DNA from 2 places in the Comamonas sp. CAH-2 genome. Region 1 is predicted to be linked to the other one. Evidence: predicted binding sites of a transcription regulator. Region 1 holds the regulator's gene; the other holds the start of a gene.
What was found. The regulator FNR, encoded in region 1, switches genes on or off when oxygen is low (the NO sensors DNR and NnrR bind a similar motif). The targets are predictions, from matches to a motif close to TTGATNNNNATCAA.

Region 1 (3,418 bases):
TGCCGTTGGGCATTGTGCGCAATGTGTGTTTATCTCTCAGAAAGTCTAGGATGTCTCAAGCTGAAATGAAGCCCGAAGTCTCGACCGCTCCCTGGTGGAAATTCGGCCATGTGTGGCTGGTGCTGGCAGGTCCTGCCATTGTGGTGGTGGCGGGCATTGTCACCTTGGTCATTGCCACGCGTGGCGCGGACCCGGTTGTGGACCCCGACTATTACCAGAAGGGCGTGAACATCAACGAGCAATTGCGCAACCCGGACAAAAGCCATGCGCCTGCGCACGCGGTGCGCAACCATGCCGCCACCCCTGCGGACGATTTGCCCAACCTGGCACCCAAGTGATGCGGCGTGCTGACAGGCCGTTTGTGCTGTTCTCGGCAGCACGGGGGGCATGACCGCGCAGAGGGGATTGGCTTAAAACATAGCTGCTGGCGCATGTAATCAGTAGGTTTCAAATAGAAAATTATTTGAAATTCAATGGAATCAAGCGCTGGCAGCTATGTTTTTTTATTCAGTGTTTGTCCCACAACCAGGGTGCAGTGCCTGTGGACACAATTTATGCACAACCCCTTGCGAAGGAGTGCTTTTATGTGGACACGACGCTGGATGTGGATTGGCTGGCCGGCCTTTGTGGCGGCCGGCGTGATGGAGATGCTGGTTTTCGCGGCGTTTGACCCGCACGACATGCTGTGGATGGGGCAGGCGGTGGAGTTGTCGCGCACGGCCATCTACACCCTGGCATTCTTTGCGTTCTGGGCGGTCTTCGCCGTGGCCGGCTGGATGACCATGGTGCTGGCCCTGCCCAGCGCCGCGGTCAATGCCCAAGCCCAGGCGCCGTCGGCCGGGCTTGGTGATCCCGAGCGGCTGCAAGCCTGCTATCCCAACAACGCGTGAAGTAAAAAGGCCTCCCTGCAAATCCAGAGAGGCCTTTTTTCGTGTACCTGCGCTGAGGCAGCGGCAGGTGGTTACTTGTTGCAGTCCTGGTGGCTGTTGACCAAGCGTTGCAGCGCGGCAGTATCCAGAATGCGCACGTGGCGCTGTTTGACTTCCACCATGCCTTCTTCGACGAACTTCGAGAAAGTGCGGCTGACCGTCTCCAGCTTCAGGCCCAGGTAGCTGCCGATCTCTTCGCGCGTCATGCGCAGCACCAGTTCCGACGACGAGAAGCCGCGTGCGTGCAGGCGCTGCACCAGATTTAGGATGAAGGCCGCCAGGCGTTCTTCGGCGCGCATGCTGCCCAGCAGCAGCATCACACCGTGCTCGCGCACGATTTCGCGGCTCATGACCTTGTGCACGTGGGTCTGCAGGGCCGTCACTTCGCGCGACACCTCCTCCAGCCCGTCAAACGGCATCACGCACACTTCGGCATCTTCCAGGGCCACCGCATCGCAGGTGTGGTGGTCATGCACGATGCCATCCAGGCCAATGATCTCGCCGGCCATCTGGAAGCCTGTCACCTGGTCGCGACCATCTTCGGTAGCCACGCAGGTCTTGAAAAAGCCTGTGCGGATGGCATACAGCGATGTGAAGGGCTCCCCGTTGCGGAACAGGGTGCCGCCGCGCTTGACCTTGCGGCGGGTGGCCACAATTTCGTCGATGCGCTGCAACTGCTGCTCACTCAGCCCCACAGGCATGCACAGCTCGCGCAGGTTGCAGTTGGAACAGGTGACTTTGATGGTTGGAGGGGTCATGTACTCGGACGCGGCGTGGTGCAGGCATTCTTGCGGGTCACGCGGTGCGTTAAAGGTCGGTAAAAAAGAAGCTGTTACAACTGGGATTGCGGTGAATGATGCTTGTCAAAATTGTGGCATTGCTTGATCGCAGACCTCTTGATTCACGTCAAGGATGGTTGCGGGCCATTGGTGCACAGTCTAACAATCAAGGAAAAAAGATTCATGACTGTCGTCACACCCGAACTCCTGCGTCGTTACGACGTACCTGGTCCACGCTATACCTCTTACCCCACAGCAGACAGGTTTGTGGAAGCGTTTGGTGATAGCGACTATATCTTGGCTCTGAAGCAACGCAAAGTCGCTGCGGCTGCCAAGCAGCCGATGTCGCTGTATGTGCACATCCCGTTTTGCGAATCGCTGTGCTATTACTGCGCGTGCAACAAGATCGTGACCAAGCACCATGAGCGTGCTGCCACGTACATGCGCTATCTGGAGCGCGAGGTCGATCTGCACCTGCAGCACTGCGGGCGGGGGCAGGTGGTCAGCCAGTTCCATGTCGGCGGAGGAACGCCCACGTTCCTGTCCGATGACGAGCTGCGTGAGCTGTGGCAGATGCTGCGCGAGCGTTTCGCCTTTGATCCTGCTGGCGAGTATTCCATCGAGGTGGACCCGCGCACGGTGACGCGCGAGCGCCTGGCTGTGCTCAAGGAAGTTGGCTTCAACCGCCTGAGTTTCGGCGTGCAGGACTTCGATCCCGATGTGCAAAAGGCCGTGCACCGCGAGCAGCCCGCCGAGCAGGTGTTCGATCTGGTGGCCGCTGCGCGCGAATTGGGATTCCAGTCCATCAATGTGGACCTGATTTATGGCCTGCCCAAGCAGAACGCGCAATCGTTTGCGCGCACGCTGCAACAGGTGGCACAGCTGCGCCCGGATCGCATTGCCTTGTATGCGTACGCCCACTTGCCCGAGCGTTTCAAGGCCCAGCGCCGCATCCTGCAGCAGGACTTGCCACCTGCGCCAGACAAGGTGAACATGCTCTCGGCGGCCATCGCCAGTTTCATTGATGCGGGCTACGTGTATGTGGGCATGGACCACTTTGCCTTGCCTGAGGATGCGCTGGCAGTGGCCAAGCGCCAGGGGCGACTGCATCGCAACTTCCAGGGCTACAGCACCCAGCCGGATTGCGATCTGATTGCGCTGGGGGTTTCGGCGATCGGCCGCGTAGGCGCCACCTACAGCCAGAACGCCAAGACGCTGGAAGAGTATTACGACCTGCTGGACCAGGGACGCCTGCCCGTGGTGCGCGGTCTGGCGCTGACGCGCGATGACTTGATCCGCCGCGCCGTGATCATGACCATCATGTGCCAGGGCGAGGTGCTGTTCGAGTCGATCAACAACGCATGGCTGATCGACTTCCCGCAGTATTTCGCGGCGGAAATCGCTGCACTCGAAAGCCAGCAAGAAGAAGGCCTGGTGGAAATCCAGGACGACTGCATCAAGGTGACCGAGAAGGGGTGGTTCTTCGTGCGCGGCGTCGCCCTGGTGTTTGACCGTTATTTGCAGGCAGACCGCAACCGGGCCAGGTTTTCGCGGATCATCTGATCCTTATGGCGCTTTCTCTGCTTTGGACGGCATTTTTCATGGGGCTCGTGGGTGGGCCCCATTGTCTTGCCATGTGTGCCGCACCCTGCCATGCCGTCATCCAGGGGCAGGCCCATGCCGTGCGCCTGCATGCCGGCGCCGCTGTGG
Region 2 (3,418 bases), on a different contig from region 1:
ACAAAGCGGAACTTGCGCGAGAAGTTGGCTGTGACCGTGCCCGAGGATTGGCCGTATGACAGGCCCAGCAGCGCAAAGCCAATCAGGATGAACAGGTTCTGGCCAGCGGTGCCACCATTGAGCAGCATCGGGGTGGCAAAGCTGAACAGGCCAATCAGCACCGCCATGGCGCCCAGGGTGTTGCGGCGACCAAAGCGGTCCGCCATCCAGCCCGACAGCACGATGGCCGCGCAGGCCAGCAGCGCGCCCGCCACCTGGGTCCACAGGATCTGCGGGGGCGAGGCTTCGCCGTACAAGGTCATCCAGGAGAGCGGGAACACGGTGACCAGGTGGAACAGCGCAAAGCTGGCCAGCGCGGCCAGCGCGCCCAGGAACACGTTGCGTCCCTCACCGCTGCGCGCCAGCTCCAGCGTGGGCGTGGGCTTGAGCTCCAGGGTCTGGAACATGGTGGTGTAGCTCTCGTCAGCGACCAGACGCAGGCGGGCAAACAGGGCCACCACGTTGATGGCAAAGGCCACGCAGAAGGGATAGCGCCAGCCCCAGGCCAGAAGCTCCTCGTGCGAGAGCTGGCCGTAGATGTAGGCGAACACCGAGGCGGCCGCCACGAAACCGATCGGCGCCCCGAGTTGCCCGATCATGGCGTACCAGCCCCGCTTGGCCTTGGGCGCATTCATCGCCAGCAAGGACGGCAGCCCTTCCCAGGAGCCACCCACGGCCAGGCCCTGTGCCACGCGCAGGCCCACCAGCCACCAGATGGCCGCCACGCCGATGCTTTCATAGCCGGGCAGCAGGGCGATGCCCACGGTGGCGCTGCCCAGCAGGAACAGGGCGATCGTCAGCTTGACGGCCATGCCCCAGCGGCGCTGCACGGCCATGCCCACGGCCGTACCGACCGGGCGGGCGAAGAAGGCCAGCGCGAACACGGCAAAGGCCGCCAGCATGCCGTTGAGCGTGGTCAGGAAGGGGAAGTACACATAGGGGAACACTAGCACGCAGGCGATGCCGAACACGAAGAAGTCAAAGTATTCGGAGGCCCGGCCGATGATGACGCCGGCGGCAATCTCGCCGGGGGTCACGTCTTGATGGCTATGGGCATGGGCCAGGCCGGGATCGACGGGTGCTGTTCCAGAAGGGGAGCCAGGATGTGCAAAGCTGGTCATAGGTGCAACTCCTCGAGACGATGCACCTCTTGTACGCCGCTTGATGTGCGTCAACAAGCGAGATTTGCCTGCCCACCGTGTAGGAGAAGGGTTTGTCGGGAGGCTGAAGCGACATGCAAGTGGCAAAAACCATGGTGCCAAAGTGGGTGTGCCCTGTGGCTAGCTTGCCCCAATGTGGGGATGCCCTTGACATTTATCAATGGGTTTTATTTATTTCAGGATTTCCTGAAAAAACAAAGATTTAGAGACGCTTTGATGGAAATCAATTGACACGGGCTGGTGTCAAGTTCCTACATAAAGACAACACACGGCACTGCGTTGAGCACCAAGGGGGCGCAGGAAGATGGGCAGGCGGAGTAAATTCGGCAGGTTTTGTTATCCGCGTTTACACCTAACAACGCGCGTTTTTTCGCGTTCACAGCATGCCTACATCCACGGAAAACCGCGGGCCAGCCTGGCTCGCTGCCGCGGCTCTGCTAGCGACCCTCACGGGCTGCAGCAAGGCCGTAGTGCTCAATCCCGCAGGGGACATTGCTGCTCAGCAAGGCGACTTGGTGGTGACTGCCACCTTGTTGATGCTGATCATCATCGTTCCCGTGATCCTGCTGACCCTGTTGTTTGCCTGGAAGTACCGCCAGTCGAACACCGAGGCAGAGTACGACCCGGAATGGCACCACTCGACCGCTCTGGAGCTGGTCATCTGGAGTGTTCCATTAATCATCATTATTGCTTTGGGCGCTTTGACCTGGATCAGCACCCACAAGCTGGACCCCTACCGTCCCCTGGACCGCATCTCGGAAACCAAGCCCCTGGACCCCAACGTCCAGCCGCTGGAAGTGCAGGTGGTGTCCATGGACTGGAAGTGGCTGTTCCTGTACCCCGAGCAAGGCATTGCCACGGTGAACGAATTTGCCGCGCCGGTGGACCGTCCCATCCGCTTCAAGCTGACCGCCACCTCGACCATGGCCGCGTTCTACGTGCCTGATCTGGCCGGCATGATCTATGCCATGCCTGGCATGGAGACCCAGCTGAACGCCGTGATCAACAAGGAAGGTACCTACAAGGGCCTGAACTCGCACTACAGCGGTGCGGGCTTCTCGGGCATGACCTTCAAGTTCCACGGCCTGAGCAACGAAGGCTTCGACGCCTGGGTGCTGCAGGCCAAGACCGAAGGCAAGGTGCTCGATCGTGCCTCCTACCTGGATCTGGTCAAGCCCAGCGAGCGTCACCCTGTGACCCGCTTTTCGTCCGTGCAGGACGGGCTCTACAACCGCGTGCTGAACATGTGCGTGGAAGAGGGAAAGATGTGCATGCACCACATGATGGCTATCGACGCTGCTGGCGGCGCGGCCTACATGAAGAAGGTGGGCCTGAACCTGCCTGACGATGTGTGCTCGGTGGAGAACGCAGACCGCGTGGTGGCCCTCCTGGACCAGCGCGATTCCCAGGGTGCTGTGGCACAGCAATAAGCAAGGACGGCGGCCTTGATGCGCTCTGGCGCGTCAGGCAGCCACTGAAAGAGACACAACTATGTCTGGACAAACAACGCTGCCCCACGATCCGCTGATTGGGCGGATCAGCTGGGACTCCATACCGATGGCGCATGAGCCCATCGTGCTGTGGACCTTTATTGCCGTGGTGCTCGGCGGCCTCGTGATGATGGCCGCACTGACCAAGTTCAAGCTGTGGGGTCCCCTGTGGCGCGACTGGGTTTGCTCGATCGACCACAAGAAGATCGGCATCATGTACATCATCCTGGGTATCGTCATGCTGCTGCGCGGTTTTGCCGACGCGGTGATGATGCGTATCCAGCAGGCCATGGCCTTTGGTGACAACCTGGGCTACCTGCCTCCGCACCACTACGACCAGATCTTCACCGCGCACGGCGTGATCATGATCTTCTTCGTGGCCATGCCCTTGGTCACGGGTTTCATGAACTACCTGATCCCGCTGCAGATCGGTGCGCGCGACGTGTCGTTCCCCTTCCTGAACAACTTCTCGTTCTGGATGACCACCACCGGCGCCGTGCTGGTGATGGTGTCGCTGTTCCTGGGTGAGTTCTCGACCTCCGGCTGGCTGGCCCTGTCCAATCTGGGCAACCAGAACCCGGGTGTGGGTCTGGACTACTACATCTGGGCGCTGCAGCTGTCGGGTGTCGGCACCACGCTGTCGGGTATCAACCTGATCGTGACCATCATCAAGATGCGTGCCCCCGGCATGAACCTGATGAAGATGCCCGTGTTCGTGTGGACCTCGCT

Region 2: the regulator FNR is predicted to act here: its motif matches at 1,413-1,426, upstream of cyoA (ubiquinol oxidase subunit II).

What each region holds. Positions count from the first base shown of each region.
Region 1 covers NZ_VSWF01000042.1:5,254-8,671, reverse strand. Annotated here, with positions in the region: gene FYM52_RS16495 (FixH family protein) at 51-338, shown strand; gene FYM52_RS16490 (hypothetical protein) at 585-890, shown strand; gene fnr (fumarate/nitrate reduction transcriptional regulator Fnr) at 962-1,687, opposite strand; gene hemN (oxygen-independent coproporphyrinogen III oxidase) at 1,892-3,271, shown strand; gene FYM52_RS16475 (sulfite exporter TauE/SafE family protein) at 3,277-3,418, shown strand, end outside.
Region 2 covers NZ_VSWF01000019.1:40,243-43,660, reverse strand. Annotated here, with positions in the region: gene FYM52_RS11775 (MFS transporter) at 1-1,160, opposite strand, end outside; gene cyoA (ubiquinol oxidase subunit II) at 1,583-2,629, shown strand; gene cyoB (cytochrome o ubiquinol oxidase subunit I) at 2,757-3,418, shown strand, end outside.